DNA from 4 places in the Sorangium sp. So ce362 genome. Region 1 is predicted to be linked to each of the others. Evidence: predicted binding sites of a transcription regulator. Region 1 holds the regulator's gene; each other region holds the start of a gene.
The links. The regulator HrcA, encoded in region 1, represses chaperone genes, less so after heat shock. The targets are predictions, from matches to a motif close to GNTAGCACTCNCCNNNGGNGAGTGCTANC.
Positions count from the first base shown of each region.

Region 2: the regulator HrcA is predicted to act here: its motif matches at 2,800-2,828, upstream of groES (co-chaperone GroES).
Region 3: the regulator HrcA is predicted to act here: its motif matches at 2,989-3,017, upstream of groES (co-chaperone GroES).
Region 4: the regulator HrcA is predicted to act here: its motif matches at 1,579-1,607, upstream of groES (co-chaperone GroES).

Region 1 is NZ_CP150332.1:13,149-18,637, forward strand. It holds gene WMF17_RS00040 (hypothetical protein) at 1-669, opposite strand, end outside; gene WMF17_RS00045 (hypothetical protein) at 740-1,534, opposite strand; gene hrcA (heat-inducible transcriptional repressor HrcA) at 1,839-2,882, shown strand; gene WMF17_RS00055 (RluA family pseudouridine synthase) at 2,875-3,948, opposite strand; gene WMF17_RS00060 (response regulator transcription factor) at 4,134-4,967, shown strand; gene WMF17_RS00065 (ArnT family glycosyltransferase) at 5,086-5,489, shown strand, end outside.
Region 2 is NZ_CP150332.1:6,994,665-7,000,153, forward strand. It holds gene WMF17_RS26610 (ferredoxin--NADP reductase) at 1-703, opposite strand, end outside; gene WMF17_RS26615 (hypothetical protein) at 937-1,143, opposite strand; gene WMF17_RS26620 (hypothetical protein) at 1,911-2,627, opposite strand; gene groES (co-chaperone GroES) at 2,989-3,279, shown strand; gene groL (chaperonin GroEL) at 3,313-4,947, shown strand; gene WMF17_RS26635 (hypothetical protein) at 5,404-5,489, shown strand, end outside.
Region 3 is NZ_CP150332.1:3,627,403-3,632,891, forward strand. It holds gene WMF17_RS14305 (DNA adenine methylase) at 1-802, opposite strand, end outside; gene WMF17_RS14310 (hypothetical protein) at 1,467-1,940, opposite strand; tRNA gene WMF17_RS14315 (tRNA-Glu) at 2,379-2,450, opposite strand; tRNA gene WMF17_RS14320 (tRNA-Gln) at 2,490-2,563, opposite strand; gene groES (co-chaperone GroES) at 3,135-3,440, shown strand; gene groL (chaperonin GroEL) at 3,510-5,207, shown strand; gene WMF17_RS14335 (Crp/Fnr family transcriptional regulator) at 5,401-5,489, shown strand, end outside.
Region 4 is NZ_CP150332.1:7,937,955-7,943,443, forward strand. It holds gene WMF17_RS30320 (hypothetical protein) at 1-657, opposite strand, end outside; gene WMF17_RS30325 (hypothetical protein) at 657-1,208, opposite strand; gene groES (co-chaperone GroES) at 1,715-2,005, shown strand; gene groL (chaperonin GroEL) at 2,039-3,667, shown strand; gene WMF17_RS30340 (GNAT family N-acetyltransferase) at 3,787-4,320, shown strand; gene WMF17_RS30345 (TrmH family RNA methyltransferase) at 4,409-4,936, opposite strand; gene WMF17_RS30350 (PDZ domain-containing protein) at 4,952-5,489, opposite strand, start outside.

The DNA of each region.
Region 1 (5,489 bases):
CTCGTCGTCCTCCACCTCGAACGGGTGGTGCGGCCGCTGGGGCGGCATGAGGATCCCCAGCGTGAAGTCCTTCCCGGTCTCCTCGTTGTAGAGGACGGTGAACCCGCGGGTCATCTCGCCCGCGACGATCTGGTTGCCGATCAGGTTGGCGATCCCTCCGAACGGCGCGACGTTCGCCATCACGTCGATGACGGGGTTCTCGACGTAGCCGAGCTGGAAGCTCGGGCCCTGCACGATCCGGTTCAGCCGTCCCCACACGTAGACGTCGTCGCCCGCGATCTGGAAGTCGGGCCGGTACTCGACGGACGTCGTGAGGGAGAAGCCCACCCGCTTGGCCGGCTGCATGTAGCCGTACCCCGTGCCGGTGATGTGCACGGTGACCGTCTGGGCCGAGTCGTTGACGTCGTACGAGCACTGCATCGGGAAGAACCGCCCCATGGCCGACGATCGGTCCTGCAGGCGCAGGGAGACCCCGCTCTTCAGCATCTCGGGGCAGATCTTGCTGGCGCCGAAGTTCGAGAACAGAAACCAGCGGAGGCCGGGGCTCGCGTTCACGGGACCGCTGATGCAGGGGCAGCCGACGAACGTGAACGACAGGGCGACGGCGGCGAGCGTCAGCGCGGCAGACGCGGTGGACGCGCGGGGGAGCGGGGAGCTTCGTGCGGGCACGCGGGTTAACATAGCGGGTCGACCTCGGGGCGAGAGCGGGTTTGCGCCGGGGAGGACGGCCGGTCCCGCCTCAGCGCACGAGATGCCATTGGACGCCGGGAGTGACCTCCAGATGCAGGTGATTTTTGTGCGCCCGGTCGTAGTTGGGGGTGAGGATCGACGTGAAGATGTGCTGATCCGCGGCCTCGCACACGATGGAGCGCAGCTCTCGCGCCGTCGTGTCCGCCGGAGGGCTGCCGCTCGCACCCCTGCCGGCCGCCCTGGGCTTCCCGGTCGCCCTGGCGCCCTCGCCGCACACCGGCGCGCCGCGCCTGCCGACGAAGTCGCGCTCGACGTCGAGCCACTCCTCCGCGAGCCCGTCGCCCACGCGCTCCTTGACGAACCGGTAGGGGTCGATGGCGAGCCCGCCCGGGTGCCTCGGGGCCAGCTTGCCCTCGGGCCACATCCTCGACGGAGGTCGCCAGGCCGAGAACATCAGCACCTCGACGATGTCGTGCACGCGCAGGATCCGGCTGAAGTCCGAGAGCGCGAGCGCGAGGCGGCAGTCGAAGACGTCGTTCGGGTTGTCCGCGCGCCGGTGGGTCGGCAGCGCCGTCCGGTAGAGGACCCCGCCGACCCCCTGCATCAGCCGCACCGGCGCGAGCACGCCCGGCGCGCGCGGCACCGGCTCGAACGCGATCTTCCGCCGCGCGAGCGCCGCGCGGCACTGCTCCGCGCTCAGGGCCGCGTAGCGCGCCGACGGGTGCTTCGCCCAGTCCTGATGGAACCGCACCTTCGGCTTGCCCTGCGCGCTCGGCGCGGCGGCGAGCGGGACGAGCGCGAGGGCGAGCGCGGCGGCGGTGGCGGCGTGACGTACGGACGGCATCGTTGCGGGGTCGGCCTCGCGCGGGCAGGCGAAGCGCCCGCTGGAGGAGGCGGAAAGCTGGAGGCGCCCGCCGGTGAGCGGGGCGCCGCGGAATTGCGCGCGGCGGCGGCGCCCATCCTACCGCGCCATTTGACCGGGCCGTGCGATCGCCTCAAAATAGCTCGCATGCGCATCCGTGGGCCCGGCGCCCGCTCGCGCCTCTTGATGTATGGGAGCGAAGGCCCGGCCCGCACGGCTTCCCGGTCCGGGCGGTCCCTGGGCCAGGTAGCCACAGCAGCGCACGCATGCGCCGCCTGCAGTTGACATGGGAGATTTTTCCAATCGCGCTCGAAAGATCCTTTTCGCAGCGGTCACCGAGTTCATCGCGACAGGCGACCCCGTAGGCAGCAGGACGCTTGCGCGGAAGTACGGGCTCGATCTCTCGGCTGCCTCGATCCGCAACGTGCTCGCGGACCTCGAGGAGGCCGGCTACCTCCACCAGCCGCACACCTCTGCTGGGAGGATCCCGACCGACCGCGCGCTCCGGTTGTTCATCGACGCGCTCGTCGAGCTCCGGTCGCTCTCCCCCGAGCAGCAGGCCGAGCTCAGCGCCAGGTTCACCGAGATCTACACGGTGGCGAGCGATCCGCTCCGCGAGACGGGGCGTTACCTCTCGGAGCTGTCCGGCGCCGCGGCGGTCGTCGCTGCGCCGCGGGCGGAGATCCGCGCCCTCTCCCAGCTGCGCTTCATCCCGACGAAGCCCGGGCAGCTGCTCGCCGTGCTCGTCTTCGCCGACGGCTCGGTCGAGAACCGCTTCCTCTCGATCGGCGAGTCGATCAACGAAGGGGAGCTCAACCGGATCCACAACCTGCTCGCCGACGTCATCGAGGGGCGCACGCTGGGCGAGATCCGGGACCTCTTCGCCCGCCGCCTCGCCGATGAGCGCCTCCAGATCGACGCGCTGAGGCGCCGCGCCTTCGAGCTCGGCAGCAAGGCGACGGCCGACGTGACGCGGCGGAGCCAGGTCGTCATCGAGGGGCAGAACCGCCTGATCGATCTGCCCGAGTACGCCGACGTCGACCGGCTCAGGAAGCTGATGAGGGCGCTCGAGGAGCGCGAGGAGCTCGTCGATCTGCTCGACCGCACCCTCGCCGCCGGCGCGGGCGAGGTCACCGTCTTCGTGGGCAGCGAGGCGGGCGATCTCGGCGGCGGACAGCTCAGCCTCGTCGCCGCGCCGTACATGGAGAACGGGCGCGTCGCAGGGACCGTGGGCGTGCTCGGCCCGACGCGGATGGACTACGCGAAGGTGATGCCGCTCGTCGACGCCACCGCCGCGGCCATGAGCGAGGCGCGCGGCAAGGTCAAGTAGCGCCCTTCCGGCGCGCCTCGCGGAGCCGCTCGAGCACCTCGTCGAAGTCGGGGGGCGGCGGCGCCTGGAACCGCATCGGCCGGTCGTCTGCAGGGTGATCGAAGCCGAGCTCGGCCGCGTGGAGCATCAGCCGCGGGGCGGGGATCCTCGGCCCGCGGTAGTCCCGCACGTAGACCGTCTCGCCGACGAGCGGGTGCCCGGCCTCGGCGAGGTGGATGCGGATCTGGTGCGTGCGCCCCGTCTCGAGGCGGCAGGCGACCAGCGTCACGCCCGCGGCGCCGGTCCCGTCCTGCGGCCCCGGGAGCGTCTCGATCGGCTCCACGTGTGTCACCGCGAGCTGCCCCTCGCGCCGTCCCCCCCTCGCCGAGCCGCGCAGCCCGTCGCCCCGATCCTCGATGAGGTAGCTGCGGTGGGTGCCGCGCGGGACGGCGCCGTGCGCGAGCGCCAGGTACTGCCGGTGCATCGAGCGGACGCGGAGCTGCTGCGCGAGGTGCTTCTTCGCGGCGAGCGTCCGCGCGAAGACGAGCACCCCGCTCGTCCCCTTGTCGAGGCGCTGCACCACGCCGAGCGGGGCCCGTCCGCGCAGACGGTCGCGCCGGGCCAGCACCTCCCGCACGAGCGCGTCGAGCGTCGAGGCCTGCTCCGCGGGGTCCTCGTCGCCGTAAGGGATGGTGCTCACCCCGGCGGGCTTGTTCACCACCACGACGCTCGCGTCCGCGTAGACAACGAGCTCGCTCTCGAGCTTGCGCCGCCGCACCGTCTCGGGCCGCGGCGCGTGCAGGCGGACCTCGATCGGCTCCCCGCGGAGCACCCGCCGCCGGGTGCTCGTCGCCACCGCGTTCCCGACCAGCACCTTGCCGGTCTCGATCAGCCGGCGCGCGTCGGACCACGAGACCGAGGCCAGCACCCGGACGGCCCCGTCGAGAGGCCTCCGATCCAGCTCTGCCGGCACCGTCCAGCGGCCATCCTGTGGGGGCCGGACCGGGGCGGTCGAGTCGGCGCCGAGCGGTTCGGCGTCCTGGATCTGGGGCGGCGGAGCGGGAGCGGCGGGTCGGAGCGGGCGCATGAGAGCTCGTTGGGGGCGCCTCGGCTCCGCCCACCGGCGTGGGGCCGGGCTCTACCGGCGCGGAAAACGCACATCCGCGGGGCTCGCGAGGCGAAAGACACCGCGAATGTTGACACATCGCGCGACCGGGGCCGAAGATATCGGAGCCGTCATCGCTTTCTCGCCATCTGAGAGGAGACCCGTTCGTGGCCAGCACCCTTCTCGCCGTAGACGACAGCGTGACCATGCGCAAAGTGCTCGAAATCACCTTTGCGGGTCAGGATTTCCGCGTCGTGACGGCGAGCAGCGCCGACGCTGCGCTGCAGAAGCTCAAGAGCGATAAACCCGACCTGGTGATCGCCGACATCACGCTCGAGCCGAAGAATGGCTACGAGCTGTGCAAGGCGATCAAGCAGGCCTCACCGGCGACGCCCGTCCTGATCCTGTCGTCCAAGCAGAACCCGTTCGATCCCGCGAAGGGCTCGAGCGCGCAAGCCGACGACCACATGGACAAGCCGTTCGACACCCAGCAGATGATCGACAAGGTCAAGAAGCTGCTGGCGTCGCGCGGCGAGGCGAAGCCCGCCGCCGCGGCTCCTGCGGCGGCGACGCCTGCGCCCGCGCGCACGCCCGCCGCGGCGCAGCCCGCCGCCGCGGCCACGAGCCCGCTCCAGCGCGCGAAGACCCTCATCTACACGCCGAACGCGCCCGCCACCAGCGCCGCGCCGGCCCAGGCCTCGGTCAAGACGGCGCCGGGCGGTGCGGGGAGCGTGCCGGTCACGACGACGATGGCGTTCTCGCCGACGCCGGTGTCCGGCGTGCCGAAGACGGCGTCCGGGCCCGCGGCGGTGGCGGCCACCGCCGCGGTCCAGGTCAACGGCCAGATGGCGAGCAAGCTCGAGGGCCTCGGGCTCACGCCCGAGCAGGTGGAGGCCGTGATGGCGCTTTCCCGCGACGTCGTGGAGCGCGTCGTCTGGGAGGTCGTGCCCGTCCTCGCCGAGACGATCATCAAGGAAGAGATCGCGCGCCTGACGAAGTAGCCGCGCGCCGCGGCCGCCGCGCGGCCGCGCTGCGCGGGAGCATGCGCGACCGCTGCTTTGCCCGGCGACGTGGAGTTGCTACGTCAGGGCCGCGCCTCGTTCCGCGTTCGGCGCAGCCATGAACGACACGCACGACAAGAGCAGCGGTGCGCCCGCGGATGCCGGCGACGAGACGGACGCGCTCGAAGCCGACGAGGTGCGCCTCGTGCCACAGGGCAACCCGCTCCGCTGGCGCGGCGCGGCTGTGTCCGCCGTGGGCGCCCTCCTCGCGTTCATCGTGATGGCGCTCGCGCCTCAGCTTCGCTGGGGGGTCCCGCTCGGCGCGCTCGGGATCGCCGTCGCGGCGCTCGGCCTGCTCGACTTGCTCGGCACGTTCGACGACCCGCCCGAGCGCGTCGCCGCGCGCGTCGGGATCCGCGACCTCCTCGGTCCGCTCGCGCTGCTCGGGGGCGGGCTCGTCGCGTTCTTCGTTCTCATCACGCTCAGCGTGGCGGGCTACCTCTCGCCGAGCTCCCTCTCGCG
Region 2 (5,489 bases), 5.0 Mb from region 1:
GGACGCCGAGCTCGCCGCGGGCGAGCTCGCGGACGGACGAGACCATCCGATCGAGGCCGCAGATGAAGACGTGCGGGGCCGGATCGCCGCTCTTCTCCGCGAGCTCCCGGTAGAGCTCGGGCGCGTGCGCCTGCACGTAGCCGCGGCGGCTGGACCACGAAGGGCCGCCCCGCGAGAGCGTGATCTCGTAGCGGATCCGGTCGGATCCGCGCGCCAGCGCCTCGAGCTCGTCGCGGTAGATGGCGTCCTCCTCGAAGCGCGCGCCGAACAGGATCCACAGGTGGGGCGCGGCGAGCCCTGCGCGCAGGGATGCGTGCAGCATGCTCCGGAGCGGCGTGATGCCGGTGCCGGTGGCGACGAACAAGGAGGGCGAGGAATCCCCGGGATCGCGGGTGAAGAGCCCGTGCGGACCGATGGCGCGGAGCGTGGCGCCGGGCTCGATCCGGTGCAGGTGCTCCGAGCCGGCCCCGCCCTCCACCAGCGTGACCGCGAGATCGAAGCGAGGCGAGCCGTCGGGAGCGGATGCGATCGAGTAGGCGCGCTTCACCTCGCCGCCCGAGAGCGGGAGCACGAGGTTGACCCACTGTCCTGCCTCGAACAGGAACGACCTCCCGTCGGCGCGCTCGAACGAGAGCTCGCGCACGAAGGGGCTGAGAGGCCGGGCGGCGACGAGGCGGGCTTCGAACGGTTCGGCGTGGATCATGGTCGGGCCCGGCGAGGCTCAGGCTGCGGGAGCCGCGCGGGTAGCGAGGTCTTACCGCAGCCTGCGCCTCGGCCCAATCACGATCGAAGCCGGGAGGGCGCCGCCGGAGGACGCGCCATCGCGGGAATCCCGGGCCTCAGGTCCGGGACAACGCCGGAGGGCGGCCACGCCGCCGAGCGCGGCCGGGCCGGAAGCCCGGGGCCCGCGCTCCGGCGGGGGAGCCGGCGCGGGATCTACCGCTGCACGCCCATGCGGCGGCGCTGCGGGATGTTCACCGCCGGCCGGGAGCGATCCTGGCTGGGGAGCGCGCGCGGCGGGCGGGGATCCCGGTGCGCGGGCTTCGGCGCAGGGGGCTGCCCTCTCTGCGGCGGGCGCGGGTCGGGTGTCTTGGCCGAGCCCAGCGCGAGGTCGGAGACGGGGAGGTGCGCGCGTCGTTGCATAGAATCCTCCATTCGATCGGTCATCACCACATCAGGAAGAACACCAAGGCTGAACGAAACCTTCGAAGAACCGGCTCTCATAGACCCTCCATTCATCGTACGACCCCGGATTGCAGACAGACCGAACCCGCGACGGACACTGGCTCTCTGGGCCTCTCCCTGGCCGCTCGACAGGCGCTCTCTCGACGCACCTCCGCCTCTCGTCGGGACGGGACGGTCCGCCTCGCCGCGCGCTCCCTGTCGAGATGCCTCAGCGTCTCGACGTCAGGAGAGATGGCGAGTCGGCCCGTCGCGCCACGAACCGTCCGGCTCGGTGCTTCGAGCGCGCGGCCAGCGAGCGAGAGACAACCACCAGGAGATCGCGGATCTCCTGGAGATCGACCTCCAGCGCCTCGGGCTCGTCCGCTCGTCGGCCACGCTCCGTCCTCATGAGCGCACGACGCGAGCTCGCGCGGGGTTCCGCGGGTCGCCGTCGTGGCGGCTCATGCGCGACAACACAAGGACGCCGTGCCACCCTGGGCAGCAGGCGCTCAACCTTGACGGCCGCGCGACGGAGCGGTGGTTTCAGCCGGGAGTGCGCATGGTCGACGCGGGCTACGCGTCGAGAGGAACGCTAGCACTCGGCCGGGAGCATGCCCAGCGATTTTTGTGGAGGAGGGCAGTTCGCGCGCTGGCATCGCGTCGGCATCGCGCTGGCTTGCGGCCTTTTGCCGCGGACATCGAGACCTGGATATCGCTGCTGAGCTGGAGACACGGGGCGCTCGTGCTCAGAACGCGACGCGCAGCCCCGCGCTCAGGGGGCCAGCCCCGGGCGACGCAGCGACGGCGCCCGGACCGACGAGGAGCCGCGCGACGACAGGCGCGCTCGACGCGGCGTCGCGCCGCACCCGCTTCTTGCCGATCACGTAGAGCGGCAGGCCGATGGCGGCGCCGGCCACCCCGCCGGCCGCGGTGGCGATCGCCAGCTTGGACGCTTCGCTGCGCCCCGCGCTGCTGTCGTCGTAGCTCGCGAAGACCAGCACCGCGCCGCCGAGGATGGCGGCGCCGCCGAGGCTCGCGAGGACGAGCCCCGAGACCATCATGACAGGGCTGTTCCACTCCGTCGTTCGCTCCTCGAAGTCGTCGAAGTCCCTCCGCGCCGCCGCGAGTTCCAGCTCGATCCGGCGCTGCGCGGCGCGCCGCTCGTCCTCGGAGCCGATCTCGTGGACGCGGCGCGCCTGGCTCTCCAGCGCCGCGATGCGCGCCTCGTGCACAGCGGCGGTCTCCTCCCACGTGGCCCCCGGCCGGAGACCCGCCACGGCCGGCGCGACAGGGGACGCGGGCGCCGCGGGCGGCGGGGTCGAGGCGCCCGCCGCGCCTCCCGCCGGCGGCTCCGCGGCGGCCGGAGGCGCGGGCGCCGCGGCGGCGAGGGCCAGCGCCCACGCGACGAGACGACAGCGCGCTGCGCGACCACGGCGGTGCGCCGACGACACGCGCGGACGCACGGGTCGGGACTGGACCGGTTCCATTCAACGCAGCGTCATCGCTCGACTGAGCGGGGTCAAGGCGCGAGCAGGCGAGCAGGCCGCCGGGTCCTCAGGCCCTCAGGAACGAACGGCTCTGACGGCGTCTTAACGATGGACAACCCGGGGCGGCCGAGTATAGTGCCACGTTCTTGCTAGCACTCACATCTCGTGAGTGCCAGAACTCCAAGCCAACGCCAGCATCCGGCCAGACGGCAGAGGCGCGCCCGAAGCTGTTCCCGGGGAGACCCGGGAGCCGAGGCACGAGCGTGCCGCCATGCACGACGCACGGGATGAAGTGACGTCAGGTCGTGACCGGTGGGTCACGCCAGGAGAAAACAGAATGAAAATCCGACCGCTCCAGGACCGTGTGATCGTTCGTCGCGTGCAGGAAGAGGAGAAGACCAAGGGGGGCCTCTTCATCCCGGACAGCGCCAAGGAGAAGCCGATGGAGGCCATCGTGCTCGCCGTGGGCAACGGGAAGACGCTCGAGGACGGCACCGTCCGCAAGCTCGACGTGAAGGAGGGCGACCGCGTCCTCTTCGGCAAGTACACGGGGAACGAGATCAAGATCGACGGCGAGCAGGCCCTCATCCTCCGTGAAGAAGACATCCTCGGCATCATCGAGAGCTGATTCGGGCAAGACCGTTTCAAGGAGATTCGCACCATGGCAGCCAAAGAAATCATCTACAACGAGTCGGCCCGAAGCATGATCCTCGCGGGCGTCAACGCCCTCGCGGACGCGGTGAAGGTCACCCTCGGTCCCAAGGGCCGGAACGTCGTCATCGAGCGGAGCTTCGGCGCTCCCACGATCACCAAGGACGGCGTGACCGTCGCCAAGGAGATCGAGCTGGAGAACCGCTTCGAGAACATGGGCGCCCAGATGGTGCGCGAGGTCGCCTCGAAGACCAGCGACATCGCCGGCGACGGGACGACCACCGCGACCGTGCTCGCCCAGGCGATCTACCGCGAGGGCTCCAAGCTCGTCGCCGCGGGCCACAACCCGATGGAGATCAAGCGCGGGATCGACAAGGCCGTCGAGGCCATCGTGGCGCACCTCAAGGGCGCCGCCAAGTCGACCCAGGACGCGAAGGAGATCGCGCAGGTCGGCACCATCAGCGCCAACGGCGATCTCACCATCGGCAAGCTCCTCGCGGACGCGATGGAGAAGGTCGGCAAGGAGGGCGTGATCACGGTCGAGGAGGCGAAGAGCCTCGAGACGACGCTCGATGTCGTCGAGGGCATGCAGTTCGACCGCGGCTACCTCTCGCCCTACTTCGTGACCGACCCCGAGGCCATGAAGTGCACGATGGAGGACGCGTATGTCCTCATCTCGGAGAAGAAGATCTCCAACATGAAGGATATCCTGCCGGTGCTCGAGGCGATCGCCAAGAGCCAGAAGCAGCTCCTCATCATCGCGGAGGACATCGAGGGCGAGGCGCTCGCGACGCTCGTCGTCAACAAGCTCCGCGGCACGCTCCACTGCGCCGCCGTCAAGGCCCCCGGCTTCGGCGATCGCCGCAAGGAGATGCTCAAGGACATCGCGGTGCTCACGGACGGCCAGGTGATCGCGGAGGAGCTCGGGCTCAAGCTCGAGAACGTCACGCTCAGCGACCTCGGCCGCGTGAAGACCGTGATCATCGACAAGGACAACACGACGCTCGTCGGCGGCGAGGGCAAGAAGGACAAGATCAAGGCCCGCCTGACCGAGATGCGCGGGCAGATCGAGAACTCGACGAGCGACTACGACCGCGAGAAGCTCCAGGAGCGCCTGGCGAAGCTCGTCGGCGGCGTGGCGGTGGTCAAGGTCGGCGCCGCGACCGAGACCGAGATGAAGGAGAAGAAGGCCCGCGTCGAGGACGCGCTGCACGCGACCCGCGCGGCCGTCGAGGAGGGCATCGTCGCCGGCGGCGGCGTCGCGCTCATCCGGGCCCAGGCCGCCCTCGAGAAGCTCCAGGTGAGCGACGAGCAGCGGACCGGCGTGAACATCATCCGTCGCTCCATCGAGGAGCCCCTCCGCCAGATCGCCGCCAACGCCGGCGAAGAGGGCTCGATCGTGGTGCAGAAGGTCCGCGAGGGGAAGGGCTCGTTCGGATACAACGCCGCGACCGGCGAGTACGGCGACCTGATCGCGATGGGCGTCATCGACCCGGCGAAGGTCGTCCGCTCGGCGCTCCAGAACGCGGCGAGCGTCGCGAGCCTGATGCTGACGACCGAGGCGCTCATCGCCGAGCGTCCGAAGGACGAGAAGTCGTCCGGCGCCGGTGGTGGCCACGCGGGCCACGGCCACGGCGACTTCTAGTCTCCTGAGGGCGCGCGCCGGGCGATGAGCCCGCGCGCGCCGCCGGGAGGAGCGTGAGGGCCGGTCTCCCGGGCGGGAGACCGGCTCTTCGCCTTTTTATGGCCGGGAAGTGCCCCGCCGGGCGCGCTCACCCCTGGCCGCTCTGCGCCGCCGGCGGCCGGCCGCGGCGGCGCCTCCCCTCCCCCGCCGGCCGCGCGTCCGCGGCCACGCGGAGCAGCTCCTGGAGAACTCGCGGGTGCCCGCGGCCTCGAGCAGCTCCGCGGCCTCGATCTGCGCGCGGACGCCGTCCCGCAGCCAGGCGAGCGCAGGGGCGTCGCCGTCGCGCCGGAAGCGGCTGCGCGCCGCCCGGCGAGCTCGGGCAGAGCGAGCGATCGGGCTGCCCGGGCTTCGCGAGGGGATCCATGACGCCGCTCGTCGAGGGCCGTCGGCCCGGCCAACTCGAGTAAGCTGCTCGCCATGGACCCTGCCCTGCTCCGTTATCTCGATCTCGTGCAGCGCGAGCTGTCCGCCGATGACGTCCTGATCGAGCTCGGCGGCAGGCC
Region 3 (5,489 bases), 3.6 Mb from region 1:
CGTCGCTCTTCGCGTTGATGCTCCGGAGCGCCGCGACGCGGTCGATCTTGAACCTCTTGTAGAGCGGCGGGATCTCGGGAACATCGGAGTTCGAGAGCATCACCTGGACCCCGCGCTCGTCGAGCGCCGCGAACAGGGCCGCGAGGCGCTCCTGGTCGCGGAAGCTGAAGCCGCCCGCGCTGTACGAGGTGAAGTTCGCGGTCGACGAGACCGGCGAGTACGGCGGGTCCAGGTAGACGAAGTCGCCTTCGGTCGCGTGGTCGAGCACGCGCTCGAAGTCGCGGACCTCGAGCTCGACGCTCTGCAGCGCCGCCGAGCAGGCCCGCAGCTGGGGCGGGTTGCAGATCGCCGGCTTGACGTAGCGGCCGAAAGGCACGTTGAAGCGGCCGGCGCTGTTGACCCGGTAGAGCCCGTTGAAGCCCGACTTGTTCAGGAAGATGGTCCTCGCGGCGCGCTCGGGCAGCGTGAGCGAGGCGGGGTCGAGATCGCGAACCCTGTAATAATGCGCCTCCTCGTAGGCGTGGCTGCCCAGCGCGGCGATGACCTCCTCGACCCGGTCGCGCACCGCCCGGTAGCAGTCGACGAGCTCGGCGTTGACGTCCGTCAGCGCCGCGCGTTTCGGCTGCAGGCAGAAGAAGAGCGCGGCTCCTCCCACGAACGGCTCGAAGTAGCGCCCGTACGACGTCGGCAGGAGCGGCTGGAACTGTCGTAGCAGCTGGCCCTTGCCGCCCGCCCATTTGAGGAACGGACGTGGTGGCAGGGGCGCGGCGCTGTCGGGTTGGGTGACAAGGGCGGTGGTCATCGCGCAATACTGGACGGCAACCTACCAGGGCGCGCGATCGTCCTCAACCGCCGAGGTCATCGCCGGCGATCTCCCGGGTCCAGGGCGCCTCGCCGGTCCGCCCCCGGCGCGCGCGTCCCCCCCCCCCCCCGGGCGTTACGGACCGCGCCACGCATCGCTCCAGGCTAGGTCGTTCTATGTCCACTCCTCGGCGCCGTCGGCGGCGAAGTGCCCTGTGGACGAAGGCGGTTATTGGTCGTTTTTATTAATAATTACAGATGTTTATAAGTGTGCGTGAGCGTGCGCGCCCCGGCGGGGACGCTGCCCGGATCATGGCATGTCGCGGCTTGCGCGATCGCCGAGCGAGGATAGGTTGAAGTCTCGACACGCGGGCTGAACAGCCGCCGGTTGAGCGGGGTTCTCCCGAATTCACGCACCGCCGCTTCAGGCCATCTCGCCGGTGGACCTCGGCGGCGCGGCAGGGGCTCGTCCGGGCGCAGGGCGCGGGCGCCCCGGCCGGCTTTCGGCTCTCGTGGGAGCCTCCGTTCCATCTCGTCCCTCTCGCCAGGAGGAATGCCGCCATGATGCTTGCCTTCGACCTCGATCGCGACGACGCCCCGCAGCAGCGCGGCCCCGCTCCGGCGGACGGACCGGGCTGCTTCGGCGAGGCAGCGGATTACCGGGCTCAGCGGATCCTGTACGCCGCGCGCGGCTGGATCGCCGAGCAGGACGGCATCACCACGGACGGGCGCTCGCTCATCCTGCTGCACGCCCAGAGGACGCCCCCGGAGCGGCGCGAGACGCTCGTGCGCTGCTTCGAGCGCGTGCTCCTGCACGCCCCCCGACCGGAGCTCCCTGCGCTCGCCGCGTCGCTGCGCCAGGCGGGCCTCTCGGTGGACGAGGGGCTCTCGGTGATGGGCGCCCCGGCCGGCGAGGTGCGCGCCGCCGTGCAGGGGCTCGGCCGGTTTCGCTCCTTTCCGGCGGGCCTCCGCGCGTCCCGGGTGTCGCCGGACGACGACGTCACGATCCGGGCGATCCAGGAGCTCCAGTCCGAGAGCGGCCACGCGCCGCTCCCGGCCTGGACCCTGCGCGGCGGCGAGGGGCGTTCCTTGACCCTCGCGCTGCGCGACGGCAGGGGCGCGCTGGTCGGCTGCACCACCCTGTGCGTCCTGACGCAGCCAGATGCCGCCGAGGACGGCGGGCATCGGGCGCTCTCCCAGCTCGGGCAGCTCGGCCTGCTGGGCGCCCCGCCGCTCTGGATCTCCGATGTGGGCGAGGCGCCCTCGTGGACGGGCATGCCGATCTGCACCTGCCTGCGCGAGGAGTATCGCGGCCGCGGGCTCGGGGCCCCGCTCCAGGCCGCGGCGCTCCAGGAGGGGCACGATCGCTTCGGGATCCGGTGGTTCTACGCGCTCGTCCGGGCCGGCGACGAGATCGCGAAGCGCATGAACGCGCGCTGCGGCCTCGCCCCACACCGGGCCGAAGGGTTCCTCGTCGCGTCGGTGGGCCTCTCGGAGAAAGCCCGGCGGCCCGCGGAGGGGGCCGCGTCTCAGGCTGACCAACGAGAAGCTGGCGAGCAAAAACGACGAAAAAGTAGCGATCCCAGCGGGAATCGAACCCGCGTTACCGGCGTGAGAGGCCGATGTCCTAACCGCTAGACGATGGGACCTTGTTCTGTCGAGACGGTCGATAGCAGAGCTGATCGACCTGGCTGGGGGACAAGGATTCGAACCTTGATAGCAAGAGCCAGAATCTTGCGTCCTGCCGTTAGACGATCCCCCAAGGGGTCAGCGCCGTGTTCATCAGCGCCACGGGCCGCGGAATCTACTCGGGCCGTCTGGTATGTCAAGCGAACAAAATCGGGCCCGCCCAAGAAAAAGTCCCCGGGCCGAAAATCCCCGGTGTTTCGCGCTGTTCGCCCCGCCCCTGCGCCCCCGTCTCCATCGCGCCGCCCTCCGCCGGCGCATCGCACCCGCGGCCGAGCTGCCAACAAATTCCGCTTATACCGTCCTCTTGCCATTGACCTGGCTCGCCTCCCGCTGCATGGCTCGACGGTGGCGGACGGCGCCCCGCGACATCGCGCGGGGTCCGGTCGCTCTATCCGGGGTCTCCAGCTTTGCGGCGTGTGGGCGCCGCCCGCGGAAAAGTCGCGACTGTCTGGCGCGCGCCCTTGACGCGCCGGGCGACTGATTTACCTTCGGCCGCGGTTTAGCCACCGGCCTAGGAGAGTGCCAAGCGACTGTGATCCTGGGCACTTAGCTCTCGTCGTGTGGGCGGAAGGCCCTGCGGGGGGGCGAACGGGACCTCCGGCGAGCCGATGGTCAGTCAACCAGCCGAGGACGAGGGAGCCACCATGAAAATCAGGCCGCTGCAGGATCGGATTGTCGTCAAGCGTGTCGAGAGCGAGACGAAGACCAAGGGGGGCATCATCATCCCCGACGCCGCGAAGGAGAAGCCGATCGAGGGGCGCGTCGTTGCGGTGGGCAACGGCAAGGTCCTGAAGGACGGCAAGGTCCGGCCGCTCGAGGTGAAGGTCGGCGACAAGGTGCTGTTTGGCAAGTACAGCGGCACCGAGGTGAAGCTCGACGGCGAGGAGCACGTGCTCCTCCGCGAGGACGACGTGCTCGCCGTGACCGAGGCCGCTTCCGCCGCGAAGTGATCCGGATCCAGGGCAACCGAACGCAAGCGTTGCAGATGCGGCCGTGCGCGGCCGCGAGGGGATTGAGAGATGGCTGCGAAGCAGATCGTTTATAGCCGCGGCGCCCGTGCCGCGATCCTGAAGGGCGTCAACACGCTCGCCGATGCGGTCAAGGTGACCCTCGGGCCCAAGGGGCGGAACGTCGTCATCGAGAAGAGCTGGGGCTCGCCGGTCATCACGAAGGACGGCGTCACGGTCGCGAAGGAGATCGAGCTCGCCGGGAAGCTCGAGAACATGGGCGCCCAGATGGTGCGCGAGGTCGCCTCGAAGACCAGCGACAAGGCGGGCGACGGCACGACGACGGCGACGGTGCTGGCCCAGGCGATCTACGGCGAGGGCCTCAAGCTCGTCGAGGCCGGGCACAGCCCGATGGACCTGAAGCGCGGCATCGACGCGGCCGTCGTGAAGGTCATCGAGGCCGTGCAGCAGGTCGCCAAGCCGACCAAGGACAAGGACCAGATCGCCCAGGTCGCCACCGTCAGCGCGAACGGCGACAAGGAGATCGGCCAGATCCTCGCCGACGCCATGGAGAAGGTCGGCAAGGAGGGCGTGATCACGGTCGAGGAGAACAAGCGCATGACGACGGAGCTCGAGACCGTCGACGGCATGCAGTTCGACCGCGGCTACCTCTCGCCCTACTTCGTGACCGATCCCGAGAAGATGACGGCGATCCTCACGAACCCGCTCATCCTCGTCCACGAGAAGAAGATCTCGTCCATGGCCGACCTCCTGCCGCTCCTCGAGCAGGTGGTGAAGCAGGGGCGCGAGCTGCTCATCCTCTCCGAGGACGTCGAGGGCGAGGCGCTCGCCACGCTCGTCGTGAACAAGCTCCGCGGCACGATCAAGGTCGCCGCCGTGAAGGCGCCCGGCTTCGGCGATCGCCGCAAGGAGATGCTGAAGGACATCGCGATCCTCACGGGCGCGACCGCGTTCATGGAGGACCTCGGCCAGAAGCTCGAGAGCGCCACGGTGCGCGACCTCGGGACGGCCAAGCGGGTCGAGATCGACAAGGACAACACCGTCATCGTCGACGGCCAGGGCGAGAAGACCGCGATCAAGGGCCGCATCGAGGCGATCCGCAAGCAGATCGCGGACACGTCGAGCGACTACGATCGCGAGAAGCTCCAGGAGCGGCTCGCGAAGCTCGCCGGCGGCGTCGCGGTGGTGAAGGTCGGCGCGGCGACCGAGACGGAGATGAAGGAGAAGAAGGCGCGCGTCGAGGACGCGCTGCACGCGACCCGCGCGGCCGTCGAGGAGGGCATCGTGGTCGGCGGCGGCGTGGCCCTGCTCCGGGCGGCCTCTGCCCTGGAGGCGCTCAAGTTCAACGACGAGCGCGACGTCGGCGTGCGGCTCGTGCGCCGCGCCCTCGAGGCGCCGCTCCGCCAGATCGCCCAGAACGCTGGCGTCGACGGGTCGGTGGTCGCCGAGAAGGTCCGGTCGGGCGCGCCCACGTTCGGCTACAACGCCGCGACCGACACGTACGAGGACCTGCTCGCCGGCGGCGTCATCGACCCGGCGAAGGTCGTGCGGCACGCGCTCTCCAACGCGGCCAGCGTCGCGGGGCTGATGCTCACGACCGAGGCCCTCATCGCCGACAAGCCCAAGAAGGAGAAGGCCGCGGCCGGCGGGGCCCCCGGCGGCATGGGCGGCATGGGCGGCATGGGCGGCATGGGCGGCATGGGCGGCATGGGCGGCATGGGCGGCATGGGCGACTTCGACATGGGTTGATCGCCTGTCCGGCCGCGCTCGGGCTGTCGCCGCTCTCCGGCGGCGCCGGCCCCGAGCGCGCCGCTCCCGACGAAGCGGGCCGAGGGGTCCTCCAAAGCATGCTGGCTTGGAGGGCCCCTCGCGCTTTGTGAGGACGAGAGCTTTTGCCTCGGTTTTTGACCGGCGGTCACGCTGGGCGCTAGACTATCGAGCAATGTCGGAGTCGTCGTTTGCCCGCTATGGCCGCGCGTACGCGCCGGGCGACGTGCTCTTCCGCGAGGGCGACCCCGGCGATGTCCTGTT
Region 4 (5,489 bases), 4.1 Mb from region 1:
TCGCGCGAGGGCTATCTTTTCCGTCTGCCCCGCCGCGTAGAAGCGTCGGAGCGCGGCGAACAGCTCGGCGTGCCGGCCGCGGCGGGCAAACTCGGCCTCCAGCCGGCCCGCGAACCGCGCCGCCAGATCGTTCGCGATCCGGTAGCGATCGCCGGTCTCCGTGCCCGGGGGATCCATGAACGTGACGCGCTCGAACAGGTGGGCGCGGATCCGCGCGGCGCGCTCGGGCTCGAAGCACGCGGGCCCCGGTGGAGCGACCTCGCGGCGGCGCCGGAGCGGCGGGCCCGGAGGCTCCACCTCCTCGGCCAGACCGCCGTGGACGAGCAGCACGTACTTGTCCACCTCGGCCTGGAGCTCGAGCTCGAGCTGGGTCGTCGGGAGCTCCCTGCGCGCCCGCTCGGCCACATAGATGAAGTGGCTCACCCCCTCGACGATCTGGCAGATCTCGTCGAACGTCCCCTCTCGTCCCCGCGTGATCGCGCGGCGAGGCAGGTGCAGCGCCACCTCGATGTCCCCGTCCGCGTGCCGGATCAGCAGCGCTTCGCGCGCGCTGCCGTCCGTGGGCCGGATGAAATCGTCGACGGCGGGCGCGTCGTCGAGCGCGTAGGTGCGCGCGAGGTGCTGCTGGATCCGACCGGGGAAGGTCGCGCCCGGCATCAGTTGAGCCCGCCCGTGCCACGGCCCGGCACGATCCCACGCGCCCCGAGCTCCTCGGCGAGGCGGCTGGAGCCGGTGCGGACCCAGCGCTCGTACAGCCGGAGCACCGAGCGCTCGTCCCGAGCACCGGACGCGAGCGTACCGTCGGCCACATCGTTCAAGACGCTCACGAAGCGCTCGAACTTCTCGGCCATCTCCGAAAGAACATCCGGGCCCTGGCCGACGCGCGCGTTGAGGCGCAGCATAGCGGCGGCATGGTGGTAGGCGGTCGACCCGACCCCGACCACATAGCCGCGATCGACGCCCTTGAGCTCTATGTGGCCGCCGAAGAAGCCGACCACGTAGAGAACGCCGTCGCCGAGGTTGCGCAGCCGGCGGAAGCGCTCGGCTCCGGAGGCCTCCAGGGCATCGCGCAGGAGAAAGGTCAGGGGCTGGTTGAAGGCTGACTCGGCGTGCTCGTCCGGGTGAGCGAAAGCACAAAGCAGACCGACCAGGTAACTCGACGCCGCCTCGGTCGCGGCGACGTTCCGAACTCGGAGCGCCTCGTCCACAACCTCTCGAAAGTAGCGGGTCATGCTCGGGGACACAGAGATCGCTTGGCTCACGGGGGCACCTCACCTGCGCGGGCGCCCTGGATACCGACGTAACCCGGGCCACCGCGCGCTCAGGCCAACCAGACACGTCCTGTCGGCCTCCATCGGGCTGGAGACCGTGAGGGCGTCGCGTCACGCTGCTGCCGCATTTCCGCCCTCATAGGCTCACTTTAGCCGATGGCCCTGAGCGAGCCCAGCCTCACGCCCCGGACCTTTCCTTGGGATCTTCAGGGTTTACAGCCACCCCGGCGCCTGGCTGCTAGCCCGAAAAGTGCCGGACTGGCCCGCGCTTGACACCCCGGAGAGGGTGGCTATCTTCCGCGCGCTCGCTAGCACTCTCCTGAGGTGAGTGCTAGCAAAGTGCCCAGACTGCAATCGTATGGGACCTTGCGGCAGCTCAGGCGGGCTGTCTGGGTCCTGCCGTCTCGAGGGACGCGGCCGCTCGTCCCCGGAGGATTCGCAAGATGAAGATTCGACCGCTCCAGGACCGCGTGATCGTTCAGCGCGTGAAGGAAGAAGAGAAGACCAAAGGGGGTCTCTACATCCCGGACACGGCGAAGGAGAAGCCGATCGAGGGCACGGTCATCGCCGTCGGCAACGGCAAGGTCGGCGAGGACGGTACCGTGCGGAAGCTCGACGTCAAGGAGGGTGATCGCATCCTCTTCGGCAAGTACTCGGGCACCGAGGTGAAGATCGACGGCGAGGAGCACCTCATCCTCCGCGAGGACGACATCCTCGGCGTGATCGAGAAGTGACGCGGGCGACAGCAGGAACTTAGGAGAGACACCATGGCAGCCAAAGAAATCATCTACAACGAGTCCGCCCGCAGCATGATCCTCGCGGGCGTCAACGCCCTCGCCGACGCGGTCAAGGTCACCCTCGGCCCGAAGGGGCGCAACGTCGTCATCGAGAAGAGCTTCGGCTCGCCGACGGTCACCAAGGACGGCGTCACGGTCGCCAAGGAGATCGAGCTCGAGAACCGCTTCGAGAACATGGGCGCCCAGATGGTCCGCGAGGTCGCCTCGAAGACGAGCGACATCGCCGGCGACGGGACGACCACCGCGACCGTGCTCGCCCAGGCGATCTACCGCGAGGGCTCCAAGCTCGTCGCGGCCGGCCACAACCCGATGGAGATCAAGCGCGGCATCGACAAGGCGGTCGAGGCGATCGTGGCGCACCTCCACAGCACGGCCAAGCAGACGAGGGACGCGAAGGAGATCGCCCAGGTCGGCACGATCAGCGCGAACGGCGACGAGACGATCGGCAAGCTCCTCGCCGACGCCATGGAGAAGGTCGGCAAGGAGGGCGTGATCACGGTCGAGGAGGCCAAGAGCGCCGACACGACGCTCGACGTGGTCGAGGGCATGCAGTTCGACCGCGGCTACCTCTCGCCGTACTTCGTGACCGACCCCGAGGCCATGAAGGCGAACCTCGAGGACGCCTACATCCTCATCTCGGAGAAGAAGATCTCCAACATGAAGGACCTGCTCCCCGTGCTCGAGGCGATCGCCAAGAGCCAGAAGCAGCTCCTCATCATCGCCGAGGACGTCGAGGGCGAGGCGCTCGCGACCCTCGTCGTGAACAAGCTCCGCGGCACGCTGCACTGCGCGGCCGTGAAGGCGCCGGGCTTCGGCGATCGCCGCAAGGAGATGCTGAAGGACATCGCGACCCTGACGGACGGTCAGGTGATCGCGGAGGAGCTCGGCCTCAAGCTCGAGAACGTCACGATCAGCGATCTCGGCCGCGCCAAGACGGTCATCATCGACAAGGACAACACCACGATCGTCGGCGGCCAGGGCAAGAAGGACAAGATCAAGGCCCGGCAGCAGGAGATCCGCGCCCAGATCGAGAACACCACGAGCGACTACGACCGCGAGAAGCTCCAGGAGCGGCTCGCGAAGCTCGTGGGCGGCGTCGCGGTGGTCAAGGTCGGCGCTGCGACCGAGACCGAGATGAAGGAGAAGAAGGCCCGCGTCGAGGACGCGCTCCACGCGACCCGCGCGGCCGTCGAGGAGGGCATCGTCCCGGGCGGCGGCGTCGCGCTCATCCGCGCGCAGAGCTCGCTCGAGAAGATCCAGGTCAACGACGAGCAGCGGTTCGGCGTGAACATCATCCGCCGCGCCATCGAGGAGCCCCTCCGCCAGATCTCGGCCAACGCCGGCGAGGAGGGCTCGATCGTCGTGCAGAAGGTGCGCGAGGGCAAGGACTCGTTCGGCTACAACGCGGCGTCGGGCACCTACGGCAACCTGCTCGAGATGGGCGTCATCGATCCGGTCAAGGTCGTCCGGTCGGCGCTCCAGAACGCGGCCAGCGTCGCCAGCCTGATGCTCACCACGGAGGCGCTCATCGCCGAGCGGCCGAAGGACGAGAAGGCGGCGGCCGGCGGGGCCCACGCGGGCCACGGCCACGACTTCTGATCGCGGCGCGGGCAGCTAGCCCCGCGGGCGAGGGCCGGCTTCCTCCTGGGGAAGTCGGCCCTTCGCCATTTCGACTTCCGGCAGGCCGCGACGCGTGATCTGATCCGCGCAGGTTCGCGATGAGCACCCTGACTACCGAGCGCCTAGATCTGACCCCGGTCTCGCTGCCCCTGCTCGAGGCGGTCATCCGCGGAGATCGCCTCGAGGCTGAGGCGATCTCGGGGGCGCGCTTCCCCGACGCCTGGCCCGGGCGCGCGCTCGTCGAGCGCGCCTTCAGCTCACCCCTCGACCGGCTGCGCGAGGATCCGGACGCCTTCCTGTGGGGCACGCGGCTGATGGTGACGCGCGGGCAAGAAGAGCGCGTCGTCGTGGGCAGCGTGGTGCTGAACGGCCGGCCCGACGCGACCGGCACGGTGGAGATCGGCTACGGCGTCGAGGGCAGGTCCCAGGGACAGGGCTACGCGACCGAGGGGTCGCGCGCCGTCCTGCGCTGGACGCTGCAGCAGGCGAGCGTGAGGCGCGTGATCGCCACCACGCCGGCCTGGCACCGCGCGTCGCTCCGGGTGATCGAGAAGCTCGGGATGCGCCCCGCCGGGACGCTCGATCACGACCTCCTGGGCGAGCTCCTCGTCTTCGAGCGCTTCCGCGAGTAGCGGCCCCTCGCCCCGCGCGGACACCGCGCGGCGGCGCGGCTCAGCCACCCGCGGCTCAGCCACCCGCGGCTCAGCCGCCCGGCGCGGCTCAGCCGCCGGCGCGGCTCACGCCGCCGCGCGGGTCGCGCCGCCGCGCCCACTCGCACAGGGTCATGCCTGCGGCGATCGCCACCGGGTACGAGTGGTTGATCCCGTACATGGGGATCGCGATCACGTCCTCGCACGCGTCGAGCAGCACCGGCGGCAGCCCGTCGTCCTCGCTGCCGAAGAGGAAGACGAGCCCGTGGGGCAACGGCGCCTCCCAGAGGGTCCGCCGCGCGTGATCGCGCTCGACGCCGATGAGGGGGCGGCCGCGCGCCGCCTCGAGGAAGGTCGCCTCGTCGGGGCACTCGACGAGGGTCTCGTACTTCTGCATGCCCATCGAGGCGCGCTCGTAATAGGGCTCGGTCCCGATCAGGAAGATCTCCCGCACCAGGAAGGAGTGCGCGACGCGGATGATGGCGCCGATGTTGAACGGGTTCTTCGCGCGGCAGACGGCGATCGAGAAGTCATTCCGCAGGGGGGCGAGCTCTTCGCGGATCTCCCGGGTGGTGAGCCCGAACGGCGGGATCTTCACGGTGCGCTGGCTCCTTTACTCGCCGGCAGAGAAGCGATCGAACAGGGGATAGATGGGCCCCTCGTGGACCCTGAGCCGCTCGGTCGCGCCTGTTGTGTGCTTGACCAGGAGCACGAGCCCGGCGCGCGGCGCGGCGTCGAACACGCCCCGGATCGCGGCGACCGACAGGCGCCGCACGGGCCGCCCCGCGATCTCGAGCACCTCGTCGCCCTTGCGGAGCCCGGCGCGCTCGGCGGGCCCCCCCTCCACGGTCCGCGAGATGAACGCGGAGCCCGAGTGCAGCTCGTACCAGAAGCCGAGGCCGAGCTTGGCGTGGGCCGGCTCGAACGCCAGCGTGAGCCAGCCGCCCCCGTCGAGCTCGACCTCGATCTCCGCGGCGGCGCGCTGCGCATCGGTCGGCCGGCCGATGTCGCGCACCCCGATCGGCGTGTCGAAGAGCGCGTCCGACTCCCAGACCTCCACGCGGAGCCGATCCTCGGGCGAGATATGGAAATTTCCGCTGGGACCGCCGGGCCACGTCGGGTCCAGGGTGTCCGCTTGCACCTTGGTCCGA